DNA from 2 places in the Mesorhizobium sp. WSM4884 genome. Region 1 is predicted to be linked to the other one. Evidence: predicted binding sites of a transcription regulator. Region 1 holds the regulator's gene; the other holds the start of a gene.

Region 1 (7,476 bases):
CGTCGGCGAGAGCCTGATGCGGCAGGCCGATGTGGCTGCCGCGACCGAGCTTCTGCTGACGGGCAAGGCGCCGGCCGAGGCCTTTTGAGGATGCCTGCCCTCACCCATCTCGGCGCCAAGGGCGAAGCCAACATGGTCGATGTCGGCGACAAGGCCGAGACGACACGCACGGCGATCGCCGAGGGCTTCGTCTCGATGCGAGCGGAAACGCTGGAGATGATCCTGGCCGGCGACGCCAAGAAGGGCGACGTGCTGGGCACGGCGCGCATCGCCGGCATCATGGCGGCCAAGAAGACGCATGAGCTCGTCCCGCTCTGCCATCCGCTGCTCCTGACCAAGGTCGCCGTCGATATCGAGCCCGACCGCGCCCTGCCCGGCCTGAAGGTCACCGCGCTTGCCCGCGTCACCGGCAAGACCGGCGTGGAGATGGAGGCGCTGACCGCGGCGTCGATCGCCTGCCTCACCATCTACGACATGGCCAAGGCGGCGGACCGCGCCATGGTTATCTCCGGCATCAGGCTGGTCGAGAAGACCGGCGGCAAGTCGGGCGACTACAAGTCCGTCAAATCCGGGGCGAGTTCCTGACGATGGCGCTGGTTCCGGTCGCCGAGGCGCTCGGGCGCTTGTTGGATGGCGCAACCGCGCTGCCGGGCGAAAACGTGCCGCTGGCCGATGCGGCCGGCCGGGTGCTCGCCGAACCGCTGGTGGCGCTGCGCACCCAGCCGCCCTTCGACGCTTCGGCCATGGACGGCTATGCCGCCCGCGCTGTCGACGTGACCTCCGTGCCGGCGCGGCTTTCCGTGATCGGCGTGGCGCCCGCCGGGCGCGGTTTTGCCGGCTCCGTCGGCAAGGGTAAGGCGGTGCGCATCTTCACCGGTGCGCCGCTCCCCGAAGGCGCCGACACCGTCGTCATCCAGGAAAATGTTCGCGACCTCGGCGGCGGCAGCATCGAAGTGACCGAGCCGACGGCGGAAGCACGCAACGTCCGTCGCCGTGGACTCGACTTCGGCCAGGGTGATGTACTTCTCGAAAAAGGCCGCCTGCTCGATCCAGCAGCGCTATCGCTGGCGGCGTCCGCCAATCATCCGAGCCTCAACGTGGTGCGTCGGCCGATGGTGGCCATCATCGCCACGGGCGACGAATTGCTACCGCCGGGAAGCGCGCTCGGCCCCGACCAGATCATCTCGTCCAACGCCTATGGCGTAGCGGCGACGGCGCAGTCGGTCGGTGCCCGCGCCCTCGACCTCGGTATCGCCGCCGACCGGCAGGATGCGATTTCGGCGCTGGTCAAGAAAGCGGTCGCGGTCGGCGCCGATGTCATCGTCACCCTCGGCGGCGCCTCGGTCGGTGATCACGATCTGATCCACGACGTGCTGACCGGCGAAGGCATGCAGCTCGATTTCTGGAAGATCGCCATGCGCCCCGGCAAGCCGCTGATGTTTGGCCGGCTTGGCAAAATCCGCTGCATCGGCCTGCCCGGCAATCCGGTGGCGAGTCTTGTCTGCTCGCAATTGTTCCTGAAGCCGCTCCTGGCGCGTCTTGGCGGCCGCGATTTCCGACAGGACATCCGCACCGCGCAGCTGGCTTCCGCGATGCGCGCCAACGATCTCAGGCAGGACTATGTGCGGGCAGTCGTGCGCGAGGATGCCGGACAGTTGATCGCGACACCGTTCAGCATCCAGGATTCCTCCATGCTGAGGACGCTCGCCGAGGCCAACGGCCTGATCGTGCGCGAGCCGTTCGCCCCGGCTGCGGAAGCCGGCGACGAATGCAGCGTTCTGATGTTACGCTGAACAAAACGTCAACAGATTCACTAAACTTTAAACGGTTGCGGAACACAACTGGAACAGATAGTGTTTGTTCTGGGTTTGTTTTTCTGATTCTGGTTCCAGAACCCATGGGGGCCGCCATGCTGACGCGCAAACAACATGAACTGCTGATGTTCATCCATGAACGGCTCAAGGAAAGCGGCATTCCGCCGTCTTTCGACGAGATGAAGGAAGCGCTCGACCTCGCTTCGAAGTCGGGCATCCACCGTTTGATCACGGCACTGGAGGAGCGCGGCTTTATTCGCCGGCTGCCGAACCGCGCGCGCGCTCTTGAGGTGCTGCGCCTGCCCGATTCGATCGCGCCCGGCCTGAATGCGGCGAGAAAATTCTCGCCGAGCGTCATCCAAGGCGGTCAAGGCAATCTCGGCCGGCAGATCAAGCCGGCAGCGCCCTCCCGGACGCCGACGCCCAGCAATGACGACGACGCCATTTCGGCCGTGTCCATCCCGGTGATGGGTCGCATTGCCGCCGGTGTGCCGATCGACGCTATCCAGCACCAGACGCACTCGATCACAGTTCCGCCGGATATGATCGCTGGCGGCGAGCACTACGCGCTTGAGGTCAAGGGCGATTCGATGATCGAAGCCGGCATCTTCGACGGCGACACGGTGATCATCCGCAATGCCAATACAGCGAGCCCGGGCGAGATCGTGGTGGCGCTGGTAGACGACGAGGAAGCGACACTGAAACGCTTCCGCCGCAAGGGCGCCTCGATCGCGCTCGAGGCCGCCAACCCGGCCTATGAGACCCGCATCTTCGGACCGGACAGGGTCAAGGTGCAGGGCAAGCTGGTCGGGCTCATTCGTCGCTACTGAGTGGCGGCGGCTTGGTCTGTGGCTTCTCAGGCCGCTCGTATGGCGCTAGTCCCCTCGCCTCGCGCGAGTAGCGCCGCTGTTCGTGCCAGGGGCGATAGGGCTTTTCGACGGCATATTGAATGGCGGCTCGCGCCGTTGCCGACTGCGCGTCGAAGTAGACGGCGGCGCTGCCGTCACGCGCAAGCTGCCGCTTGGTGACGACGAGGATGCGTGGATCGCGGCAAGGATTGTAGGCCGTGGCGTCGTTGATGACGATAAGGTCGGCGAAGCTGCAGGCCGGCCTGGCGCTATCGTGGTTTTCCGCCAAGGCGACGATTGCACCGGACGGATGCCGGCCAATGCAGAGATCGCCAGTGCAGTAAAAGGGGGATCCCGCCGGCAGGTCGACCGGGTCTGCGATGTCGAGTGCGCCTTTCGCGAATGTTTCCGGCGGCACGATCGTTTCGGCCCGCAGCGCGCGTTTCCAATTGTCGGTGGTGAACTCGTTGGAGCGGGCGCGATTGATGGCGAGCTCGCCGCCGCCGATCGGCATCGCCACCAGATGCGCGTCCTCGGAGATCAGCAGGTCCGGCGTGCGCACTTGCGGGACCGCCAGTAGTGCGGCCAGCGCGAAGGGCACTGCCGCCAGCCTGAGCCAGGTGGTGGCCATGGTTGCTATCACCAGCGCGATTGTCGCGAGCAGCACCGACTGGATCGAGATCAGCCCCACGGCATCGACCGGCGACCGTTCCGAAATCCAGGCCGAAATCGCGATCATCGCCGTCAGGCCCTTGCCCATAACGTAGAGGAAAGGACCATCGAAGCCGAATGGCATCGCCAGTGCGCTAAAGACGGCAAACGGCATGACGACCAGCGACACGATCGGCATGACGGCCAAATTAGCCAGCAGGCTGAGCGGCGAGACGCGCTGGAAGTGCCAGATGGCAAACAGCGCCGTCGCACTTCCGGCAATGATCGACGTCATCGCGGCGCCGCCCGCTCCGACCGCAAGCTTGTGCGACAGGAACCGCAGGAACGACCGCTTCGCCGGCGGCGCTCTCACCTTGCCGGCGCGGTAGTCGGCCCAGCCCGCATAGGCGCCGACAAGGGCCGCGGTCGCGGCGAACGACATCTGGAAGCTCGGACCAACCACTTCGTGCGGCGACACCAGGATGACGGCGATGGCCGAAATCGCCAGGTTGCGCATCGTGAGCGCCGCGCGATCGAAGAGCACGGCGATCAGCATGACAGCGAGCATGATGAAGCTTCGTTCGGCGGCGACCACCACGCCGGAGATGACGAGGTAAGCGGCAATCGACACCAGCGCGATCGCAGCGGCATACTTCTTCACCGGCCGGCGTGACGAAAAATCCGGAAGCAGCGCGAAGACGCCGCGCAGCAAAAGCATGACTGTGCCGGCGACCAGCGCCATGTGCAGCCCAGAGATCGAGATAATGTGGTAGATGCCGGTCCGCCGCATCGCCTCGTTGATTTCCTCGGGAATGCCCGCGCGAACGCCGACGATCAGCGCCGCGGCAATCTCGCCTTCGGGTCCGCCGACGCTGCTTCTGATGTGATCGGCAATCGCCTCGCGCGCGTTCTCGATCGCTGAGGCGATGCTCGCCTGGGCAGGAGGGTCATTTGTCGGAATGACTTTCGGATCGCCGAGGAAAAATCCACTGGCGCCGATGCCGGAGAAATAGCTGTCGAAGGAAAAATCATAACTTTCGGGGCGAACCGGTCCGGTCGGCGGCAGGAGCCGTGCATAGCCCGTCACCAGCGATCCTGCCTTCACGTTCGGCGGAATCCTGCGTGCCGAGAGCCTGACGCGATCCGGCGCGTAGCGCAGTTTTGGCTGCGCGGTCGAGACGAGGTCGATGGTCAGCCGCACCCGGCCATTGGCCATCTCCTCGGCGACGACGACGCGACCCGTCAGCCGCGTCTGTATCTCTGAGCCGAGCATCGGCGTTGCGGTCCGCCATGTCTCGACCTTCGCGGCGACAAAGCCCAGCGCGCAAAACAGCGCCGCCATGAAGATAAGATGCGTCTTTGGCGAAGAACGGGAAACCACCGCGCAGACGGCCATCAGCCCCACCGCCGCCAGCGGCCGGTAGAGATCCGGCTCGCTGTTCAAGGAAAAATAGAGGATCACGCCGGCGGCAAGGAACACCGGCACCAGCAGGAAACCGATGCCGCGGTCGAGCTCGGTCGCGGCGGCCGAGGCGACGCTTCGGCGAAGCGCGGAAAAAGAGGCGCGGCGGAACTGCCTGCGGATTCGGTCGATGGTTGCCGGCTGAAGCGGCTGCGGCGCGGCATCACCGCCCGGCGGCAAGATCTCCGTGGCCGGACGCGGCGCCGGAACCGAAACCGGCGTCGCTTCTGCAGGCGCGGTGCCTGCAAACAGCAGGCGCTCGCTAACGCCAGCCGTCGTCCCCTCGCCCTCCTCCGCACCTCGGCCACGTCCAGCCATCGGGTCTGCCCCTTGCGCCCCAGACCTCCTATGCTACATGAACGCCGACCGCGCGAAAGTCCGCGCAATCACGCACTCCTTCAGTGCCACTCTGAGAGTTTCATGTCCGACAAGGTCGTCACCCGTTTCGCCCCCTCGCCCACCGGCTACCTGCATATCGGCGGCGCGCGCACGGCGCTGTTCAATTGGCTCTACGCCAAGCACACGGGCGGCACGATGCTGCTGCGCATCGAAGACACCGATCGCGAGCGCTCTACTGAGGCGGCGACGGCCGCCATCCTCGACGGATTGACCTGGCTCGGTCTCTCATGGGATGGCGAGGCTGTATCGCAGTTCGAGCGCGCGCCGCGCCACCGCGAGGTGGCCGAGGATCTCGTGCGCCTGGGCAAGGCCTACTACAGCTACGAGACGCCGGCCGAGTTGGAGGCGATGCGCGAGGCAGCGCGGGCCAAGGGCCTGCCGCCGCGCTACAACGGGCAGTGGCGCGACCGCGACTCGTCCGAGGCGCCTCCCGGCGTCAAGGGCGCTATCCGCATCAAGGCGCCGACCGAGGGCGAGACCGTCGTGCACGACCGCGTGCAGGGCGAGGTGCGCTTCCCGAACAAGGACCTCGACGACTTCATCATCCTGCGCTCGGACGGCAACCCGACCTACATGCATGCCGTCGTCGTCGACGACCACGACATGGGCGTCACGCACATCATCCGCGGCGACGACCATCTGACCAACGCCGCGCGCCAGACCGTCATCTACAACGCCATGGGCTGGGCGGTGCCATCGATGTCGCACATCCCGCTGATTCATGGTGCCGACGGCGCCAAGCTGTCGAAGCGCCATGGCGCGCTCGGCGTCGAGGCCTATCGCGCCATGGGCTACCTGCCTGAGGCCCTGCTCAACTATCTGGCCAGGCTCGGCTGGAGCCATGGCGACGACGAGGTCATGTCGATCGAGGACATGATCGCTTGGTTCGACATCGGCGACGTCAACAAGGGCGCCGCCCGCTTCGACTTCGCCAAGCTCGAGGCGCTGAACGGCGTCCACATGCGCAAGATGGACGACAAGGCTCTTCTCGACATCTTCGTCGCCACCCTGCCCTATCTCGGGGGCGGACCGGCGCTCGCGGCAAAGCTCGACGACAGGCGCAAGGCGCAGCTGCTTGCCGCCATGCCCGGCCTCAAGGAGCGTGCAAAGACGTTGGTCGAACTCGTCGATGGAGCCGCCTTCCTCTTCGCGGATCGGCCGCTGCAGCTCGACGAGAAGGCCGCCGGGTTGCTTGGCAATGACGCGCGCGCCATTCTGCGCGGTGCCCATGCCGCGCTCGCGGCGGTCGCCGGCGAATGGAACGCCGCAGCCGCGGAAGCCGCTATTCGCGACTTTGCGCGGACCGGCGGTCACAAGCTCGGCGCCGTGGCCCAACCGCTGAGAGCCGCGCTCACCGGCCGAAGCACATCGCCCGGCGTGTTCGACGTGCTTGCCGTGCTGGGACGCGACGAAAGTCTAGCGCGGATTGGAGATCAAATCGATTAGGAGCGAACTGGCCCAAGAAGATTGGCATTGAAAGGCGTGTTTCGCAGTGCAACATTAGGCCTTGGCCCAATCTGGCACGCACCCCCTTAAAATGCGGTGGCAAGTTCGCGCATTCCGGTGATTTCGACGTGTCGTTTGCAGGAATTGCCTTGCCGGCATGAGGAAACAAAAGGAGTTTGCAATGAGCGAAGCTGCGACAAAACTGGAACCGGGCGGCAAGGCGCATGAGTCGACCGCCAAGCTCGAACTCGCCGGCAAGACCCACGAATTCAAGGTGCGAAGCGGCTCGACCGGGCCTGACGTCATCGACATCGGCGCTCTCTACAGCACCACCGGCGCCTTCACCTACGATCCCGGCTTCACCTCGACGGCGAGCTGCGAGTCGGCGATCACCTTCATCGACGGCGATGCCGGCATCCTCTTGCATCGCGGCTATCCGATCGACCAGCTTGCCGAGCACGGCGACTTCCTCGAGGTCTGCTACCTCCTGCTCTACGGCGAGCTGCCGACCAAGGCGCAGAAGGACGACTTCGACTACCGCGTGACGCGCCATACCATGGTGCATGAGCAGATGTCGCGCTTCTTCACCGGCTTCCGGCGCGACGCGCACCCGATGGCAGTCATGTGCGGCGTGGTCGGCGCGCTGTCGGCCTTCTACCACGACTCGACCGACATCTCCGACCCATACCAGCGCATGGTCGCCTCGATGCGACTGATCGCCAAGATGCCGACCATCGCGGCGATGGCCTACAAATACCACATCGGCCAGCCCTTCATTTATCCGAAGAACGATCTCGGCTTCGCGGCGAACTTCCTGCATATGTGCTTTGCTGTGCCCTGCGAGGAATACAAGATC
Region 2 (7,476 bases), on a different contig from region 1:
GGCTGCGCTCATGGTCGAGGCCTTTGGAGCTAGAGGCTTAAACCTAGCCTTAACGGCTTCAATAAATAGTAAAGCGGCCTGCAGACGCCGTGGCCGGCATTGGCGCGGCCGGAGGGCTGGGGCCGGGCCGGAGACAGACATGCCGCACGAAGTCCGCAATGAGCCGGCGATCGCCGTGCTGCTGCCTTGCTACAATGAGGAGCTGACGATCGGCGAGGTCGTGCGGCGTTTCCGCGAGACCCTGCCGTCAGCGTCGATCTATGTCTACGACAACAATTCCAAGGACCTGACCGCGCTCAAGGCCCGCGCCGCCGGCGCGATCGTCGTGCGCGAACCGCGCCAGGGCAAGGGCAATGTCGTGCGCCGCATGTTCGCCGACATCGAGGCCGATATCTATGTGATGGCCGACGGCGACGGCACCTATGCGCCGGAGGATGCGCCGCAGCTGATCAACGTCCTGCAGACCGAGCGCTCCGACATGGTGGTGGGCACCAGGCGCGGCGTGACCGACGACGCCGGCCGCTCCGGCCACGCCTTCGGCAACCGCATCTTCAACCGGCTCTACAAGGGCCTGTTCGGCGCCGATTTCACCGACATCTTTTCCGGCTACCGGGTCTTTTCGCGGCGCTTCGTCAAGAGCTTCCCGGCGGTTTCCGGCGGCTTCGAGATCGAGACCGAAATGTCGGTCCATGCCTCGCAGCTCAAGCTGCCGGTGAGCGAGATGGCGCTCGACTACGGCCGCCGCCCGCAAGGCTCTTCGTCGAAGCTGTCGACCTTCCACGACGGCGCCAGGATTCTCTGGATGTTCGCCATGCTGATGAAGGAGACGCAGCCGCTGCGCTTTTTCGGCACCTTCGCCCTGTTCTTCCTGGCGGCCAGCATCGGACTGATGATACCGGTGCTGATCGAGTTCGCCGAGACGGGGTTGGTGCCGCGCATGCCGACCTGGGTGCTGTCGGTCGGCATGCTGCTCTTGTCCATGCTGTCGATGGTGACAGGGCTGATCCTCGACTCCGTGTCGCGCGGCCGGGCCGAGCAGAAGCGCATCTTCTATCTTTCGATCCCCTCCGGCCGCGGCGAGTGCCGCGCAGGCGCCAACGGGCAGGCCTCCGCGATAAAGGAGCCGGGCAAGGCCTCGCGGGCGGCCTGATGGGCCGGCTTACCCGCTTCGTCCTTGCCGGCGGCATCGGCTTCGTCGCCGACGCGGCCGCGCTCTGGCTGCTGCTTGCCGTCACGCCGCTCGGGCCGCTGGCGGCGCGCGTGCTTTCGATCGGCTTTGCGCTCACCGTCACCTGGCAGTTCAACCGGCATCTGACCTTCGCGCCGTCGAGCCGGGGCATCGCGCAGGAGGGCGCGCGCTATGGCGGCGTCGGTATCGCCACCAGCATCGTCAACTATCTCGTCTATTGCGCCATCCTGCTCGCGCTGCCGGCCCTGCCGCCGCTGGCGGCGCTGGCGGTCGCCTCGATCGTCGCCATGGCGCTGTCCTTCCTCGGCTATTCCCGGCTGGTCTTCGACCGCTGAGCTTCTGCACCAAGCAAGCACGATTGGCAGACGCCGCCGAGTTCCTTATATCGGCGCCTTGCCTTGACGCGATTCCGGACGGAAAACCGCTGCACACTTTTCCTGGAATTGCTCGACTGTTCGGGAGAGAAAAATGCCGCTGAAGATCGCCGTCCAGATGGACCATGTCTCCACCGTGTCGATCGTCGGCGACACCAGCTTCGCGCTGTCGCTGGAAGCACAGCGGCGCGGCCACAAGCTCTTCCACTACACGCCCGACCGCCTGTCGATGCTGGGCGGCAAGGTGTTCGCGCGCGTCGAGGAGATGCAGGTGCGCGACGAGAAGGACAACCACTATTCGCTGGGCGAGCCGGTACGCACCGATCTGTCGGAGATGGATGTGGTGCTGCTCAGGCAGGACCCGCCCTTCGACATGAACTACATCACCACCACGCATATCCTGGAACGCATCCATCCGAAGACGCTGGTGGTCAACGACCCGGCCTGGGTGCGCAACAGCCCGGAAAAGATCTTCGTCACCGAATTTCCGGACCTGATGCCGGAGACGCTGATCACCAAGGATCCCCGGGAAGTGACTGCCTTCCGCAAGGAGTTCGGCGACATCATCGTCAAGCCGCTCTACGGCAATGGCGGCGCCGGTATCTTCCATCTGCAGGAGGCCGACCGCAACCTTGCCTCGCTGCTCGAAATGTTCGGCCAGCTGTTCCGCGAGCCCTACATCGTGCAGCGCTACCTCAAGGACGTGCGCAAGGGCGACAAGCGCATCATCCTGATCGACGGCGAGCCCGTGGGCGCCATCAACCGCGTGCCGGCCGAACACGATTCGCGCTCCAACATGCATGTCGGCGGCCGCGCCGAGAAGACCGACCTGACGGAGCGCGAGCGCGAGATCTGCGCCCGCATCGGACCCTCGCTCAGGGAACGCGGTTTCATCCTGGTCGGCATCGACGTGATCGGCGACTGGATGACCGAAATCAACGTGACCTCGCCGACCGGCATTCGCGAAGTGCAGCGTTTCGGTGGAGCCGACATCGCCAGCCTGTTCTGGAATTGCGTGGAGGACAAAAGGCGATAGCGGCCTGGTGCTTCCGGTTCACGAAACGGCGAACAGCGCCATCTGACGGAAACCTTGCTTCGCGCTTTTTCCTGGAGTTGCTCCAAGCTGGCCTGACGTGCTGCTCGGCGCTCATCACCTCGATGCAGACGAAGCATCCGTTGCCTTCCACCCGGGCGCGGTGACTGGGCGGCATCGTGTAGAGCGCCCTGCTGAACGCCGGCCGGGTTCCGCCATCCGTCTTGACGACCGGCTTCATCCATTCGGATCGTTTCGCAGCGACGTAGACACTTTTGCGCTTGCCTTGAAGGCATCTATTTTGGAGGGTAGTCGCCGGTCGTGGGCACAGAATGTCGGTACTGTCTTCCTCAAGACTCTATATGCCGCTCAACGCGGTGCTGGCCGCGCCCGGGCTTCTGGCAGTGGCTGCGCTCACGATACCGGACCTGTCCGGACGAACCAGGCTGGTCCTGGCTGCCGTGCTCGCGGTCATTTGGGCCGCCTATCTTCTGCAGATGGCCGCGACGCTGCTCAAGCGCCGGGCGGGAGACGTTCGGACGCCGGCAATCGCCATCGATGTGCTCGCGGTCTTGGTTCCACTCGTCGCATTTCTCTTCGTCGGCGGGCCCGACTGGAGCCTCTATTGTGCCGTCTGGCTGCTGAAGCCGCTGCGCGATTCGACTTTCTTCCCGCTGCTGGGCAGGGTCCTGACCAACGAAGCGCGAAACCTGATCGGCGTCACCACGGTCTTCGGCGTCGTTCTGTTCGGTGTCGCGCTTGCGGCCTATGTCATCGAGCGCGACATCCAACCGGAAAAGTTCGGCAGCATTCCACAGGCGATGTGGTGGGCGGTGGTCACGCTGTCCACCACCGGCTATGGCGACGCCATTCCGCAAAGCTTCGCCGGCCGCGTCCTTGCGGGCCTGGTCATGATGAGCGGCATCGGCATCTTCGGGCTCTGGGCTGGCATTCTTGCCACAGGCTTCGCTCAAGAAGTCCGTCGCGGGGATTTTGTCCGCAATTGGCAATTGGTCGCCGCCGTGCCGTTGTTCCAGAGGCTCGGCCCGGCCGCGCTGGTCGAGATCGTGCGCGCGCTACGACCTCGCATCGTGCCGGCGGGCGCCGTGATCTGCCGCAGTGGCGAGCCCGGTGATCGGATGTTCTTCGTCGTGGAGGGGCGCGTCAGCGTCGCGACACCGAAGCCGGTGGAGCTTGGCCCTGGCGCCTTTTTCGGCGAGATGGCGCTGATCACCGGCGAACCGCGTATGGCGACCGTCAGCGCCACAACAGCGGTCTCGCTGCTGTCGCTGCACTCGGCGGATTTCCAGATGCTGTGCAGCAGCAGCCCGGAGATCGCCGAGATCATCCGCAAGACGGCGCTCGAACGGCGCAGCGCGGCACCGATGGCTTGACCGCACCAACTGCGCAGTCCCGGACTGTGTATCATCATCAAGATCCCGGGATCGCCGCCAAGCAGCGCCCTTCGTGTTCCCGTAATGTTCTTGCGCGCTGCGCAAATCTGTGGTTGTCTAATCCGACCTCGCTCGCGGCTTGATCGCAAAGCCGCGCGCGAACCTGTATCGGGGGCTCGGTATAAGATGGTGGCGCGGGTTCGCACGGTGGCTTTCCAGGGCATCGAGGCAGTGCCGGTCGATGTCCAGGTGATGGTAGCACCTGGCAAGGTCGGCATGCAGATCGTCGGCCTGCCGGACAAGGCGGTGGCCGAAAGCCGCGAGCGCGTGCAGGCCGCGCTTCATGCGTCCGGCCTGTCGATGCCATCGAAGAAGGTGACGGTGAACCTTGCGCCGGCCGACCTGCCGAAGGAAGGCAGCCATTACGACCTGCCGATCGCGCTCGGCCTGATGGCGGCTCTCGGCGCCATTCCCGGCGACATGCTGGCCGGCTATGTCGTGCTCGGCGAGCTGTCGCTCGACGGCACCATCGCGGCGGTGGCCGGCGCGCTGCCGGCGGCGATCGGCGCCAATGCCGAGGGCAAAGGGCTGATCTGCCCGTTCGCCTGCGGGCCGGAGGCGGCCTGGGCCGGCAAGGATTTCGACATACTGGCGCCGCGCAGCCTGATTGCCGTCGCCAATCATTTTCGCGGGACGCAGGTGCTGTCGCGGCCGGAGGCCGGCATCCAGGTCGCGGCGCGCGACCTGCCGGACCTCGCCGACATCAAGGGCCAGGAGAGCGCCAAGCGGGCGCTGGAGGTGGCGGCCGCCGGCGGTCACAATCTCCTGATGGTCGGCCCTCCAGGCTCCGGCAAGTCGATGCTGGCGCAGCGGCTGCCCTCGATCCTGCCGCCGCTGGCGCCGAAGGAATTGCTCGAAGTCTCGATGATCGCTTCGGTTGCCGGCGAGCTCGGCGAGGGCAAGCTGACGGATCGGCGGCCATTCCGCGCCCCGCATCATTCGGCCTCGATGGCGGCGATGGTGGGCGGCGGCTTGCGTGCGCGGCCGGGCGAAGTGTCGCTCGCCCATCACGGCGTGCTTTTCCTCGACGAGTTCCCGGAATTCACGCCGCAGACGCTGGACGCGCTGCGCCAGCCGCTGGAGACCGGCGACTGCGTGATCGCGCGCGCCAACCACCGCGTCACCTACCCGGCGCGCATCCAGCTGGTGGCGGCGATGAACCCATGCCGCTGCGGCATGTCGGGCGAACCCGGCTATCGCTGCCTGCGCGGCGAGCGCTGCCGCACCGAATACCAAGCGCGTATTTCCGGCCCGCTGCTCGACCGCATCGATCTTCGGATCGAAGTGCCGGCGGTCTCGGCGAGCGACCTGATCCGGCCCGACCGCGCCGAGACGAGCGCCGCAGTAGCGCAGCGCGTGGCCCGCGCCCGGACCCTGCAGCGCGAGCGGCTCGAGAGCCTCGGCGCGTCCGTGACCACCAACGCGCATTGCCCGCCTGCGATTATCGAGGAAATCGCCAAGCCCGACGCGGCCGGGCTGACGCTGCTCAAGGACGCCAGCGAAAAGCTCGCCTTTTCGGCGCGGGCCTATCATCGCGTGCTCAAAGTGGCGCGCACGCTGGCCGACCTCGACGCCAGCGAGACCGTCGGCCGCATCCATCTCGCCGAGGCGATCTCCTACCGCATGAATGCGGAACGCATGGCGCAGGCGGCGTAATCAAGGAACCTGCAAACGCGCCGAGTTCGGCTCTCCGCCCCGAGTTCCTCTTCAACCGGCCTCGGGGATCAGCTTCTGCAACGTCGGCGCCATGATCGTGGCGAAAGCCGCGGCATCGCCATAGGCTCGCGCGGAAAGCATCGCCCCGTGCACGGTCGCCATGAAGGCCTCCGCCTCGACACGCGGCGCAGCGGAAATCGCCAGTGTGCCTTGGTCGGCGCCCCGCTCGATGACGCCGGTCAGCCAACCCGAGAGAAACCGAAAATATGCCCGGACTTCCACGGCAACTTCCGGCGGAAGCACCGGAAGCTCGCTGGCGAGCAGGGCGCAGACGCAGAACGGCCGGCTCGCATCCTCAATGCAGCGAGCCCAGAAGCCGGCATAGGTCCGAAGCAATTCAGGCGGCTCAGACACATTGCGCTCAAGCTCCGCCATGCCCGCGACGGCATCCTCGAGATAGCGCCTGACCAGGGTTTGCACCAGGTCGACCTTGCTGGGGAAATGATGGTGGATGCTGGCCTTGCGGATACCGATCACCTCGGCGATATCCGCATAGCTGAACCCGTTATAGCCGCCGGCGACGATGAAGCGTCGCGCGGCGGCCAGGATGTCATCGGCAGTGTTCGAGGGCTTGTCCATAGGCATGCCAAGAGCAATTCCAGGAAAAGTGCATAGCGGTTTTCCGTCCGGAATTGCGTAAAAACAAATAGGTGGAGCAGTTCAGCGTTTCCGTGAAACGATGAACTGCTCTAACGTCCAGCGGAGAAAACCTCAACTCACGGCCCGCGCCGACTTGCGAAGAGCGCCGCCGACCGACAGCCACACGGCGGACACGAGGAAGTAGAAGGCGCCGAAAGCGGCATAGGGCGCGACATTGGCGATGCCAATGGCCTCCATGCCCGACGCCATCTTCACGAAGAACAAGCCCGCCAGCGCCGATTGGGCGCCGCTCAGGATCATCGCCCACTGGGCGCCGTTGGTCTTCCAGCGCCGCAGCGCGGTCACGAGCTGAAACGCACCGGAGACGACGGCCCAGACGCCATAGACCGCAAGCACCGCGTTCATGCTGCGGCCTAGCGCGACGGTGACCGCAATCGCGGTGATGACGCTGACGACGACGTTGAGCAACTGCGACTTGTTGCGGCCGAGCCCACCGCTGCGCTGCGCGTCGAGATAATTCGCAAGCGCGTCCCAGGCGGGGTAGGCCACCAGCATGACGGCGGCGAGCGGTGAACCGGTCTTCGCGACGGTGAGGGCCGCCGAGACCCAGGCAGCCGATACGGCAAACCGCAGATAATAATAGTTCTTGAGCCATGCGTTTGAAGACAGGGCACGGCTTTGATCATTCATTTGTGCAGACATGATGAGATCTCTCGCTTGAATTACCTACCAACTAGTAGGTAGATAGGAGATCGTCAAGGCGCCGCCGATCACCTCGACATCTCATCTATGTGATCGATCGTTTCGCGTATGGCCGCGCATTCCGGCCGATGCGCGGCCACTTCCCCCCATGTTCATCCATGTTCATGGGGGAGAGGAACCCCGAGCTTTTCAAGGCCGCGACTCTTGGCCATTGGCGTTTCCTCTCCCTCCACGAATGTGGCTACGGACATGCACACAATTCCAAGCGGCCGGTCTTTGGCGATAGCGGGCGTAGCAGCTTGGCGCATGCATTGTCTTATGCTGCGCTGGTCGACCCCACTCCGTCTCGGCTACGCCGAGCCACCTCTCCTCCGATCGACGGGTAGAGGAAAGGCGCCAAGCCTTTTG

The links. The regulator LexA, encoded in region 1, represses DNA repair genes until DNA is damaged. The targets are predictions, from matches to a motif close to TGTTCNNNNTGTGTTCNG.
Region 2: P9236_RS26160 (YifB family Mg chelatase-like AAA ATPase) is a predicted target of LexA. The motif match lies at 4,065-4,082, and genes of this name have one in related genera.

Annotation. Positions count from the first base shown of each region.
Region 1 is NZ_JARTVO010000004.1:337,863-345,338, reverse strand. It holds gene trpC (indole-3-glycerol phosphate synthase TrpC) at 1-88, shown strand, start outside; gene moaC (cyclic pyranopterin monophosphate synthase MoaC) at 91-585, shown strand; gene glp (gephyrin-like molybdotransferase Glp) at 588-1,793, shown strand; gene lexA (transcriptional repressor LexA) at 1,910-2,644, shown strand; gene P9236_RS09065 (ComEC/Rec2 family competence protein) at 2,628-5,093, opposite strand; gene gltX (glutamate--tRNA ligase) at 5,196-6,620, shown strand; gene gltA (citrate synthase) at 6,802-7,476, shown strand, end outside.
Region 2 is NZ_JARTVO010000022.1:75,834-83,309, forward strand. It holds gene P9236_RS26135 (GtrA family protein) at 1-12, opposite strand, end outside; gene P9236_RS26140 (glycosyltransferase) at 140-1,150, shown strand; gene P9236_RS26145 (GtrA family protein) at 1,150-1,524, shown strand; gene gshB (glutathione synthase) at 1,658-2,599, shown strand; gene P9236_RS26155 (cyclic nucleotide-gated potassium channel) at 2,929-3,990, shown strand; gene P9236_RS26160 (YifB family Mg chelatase-like AAA ATPase) at 4,177-5,706, shown strand; gene P9236_RS26165 (TetR/AcrR family transcriptional regulator) at 5,758-6,345, opposite strand; gene P9236_RS26170 (DUF308 domain-containing protein) at 6,478-7,068, opposite strand.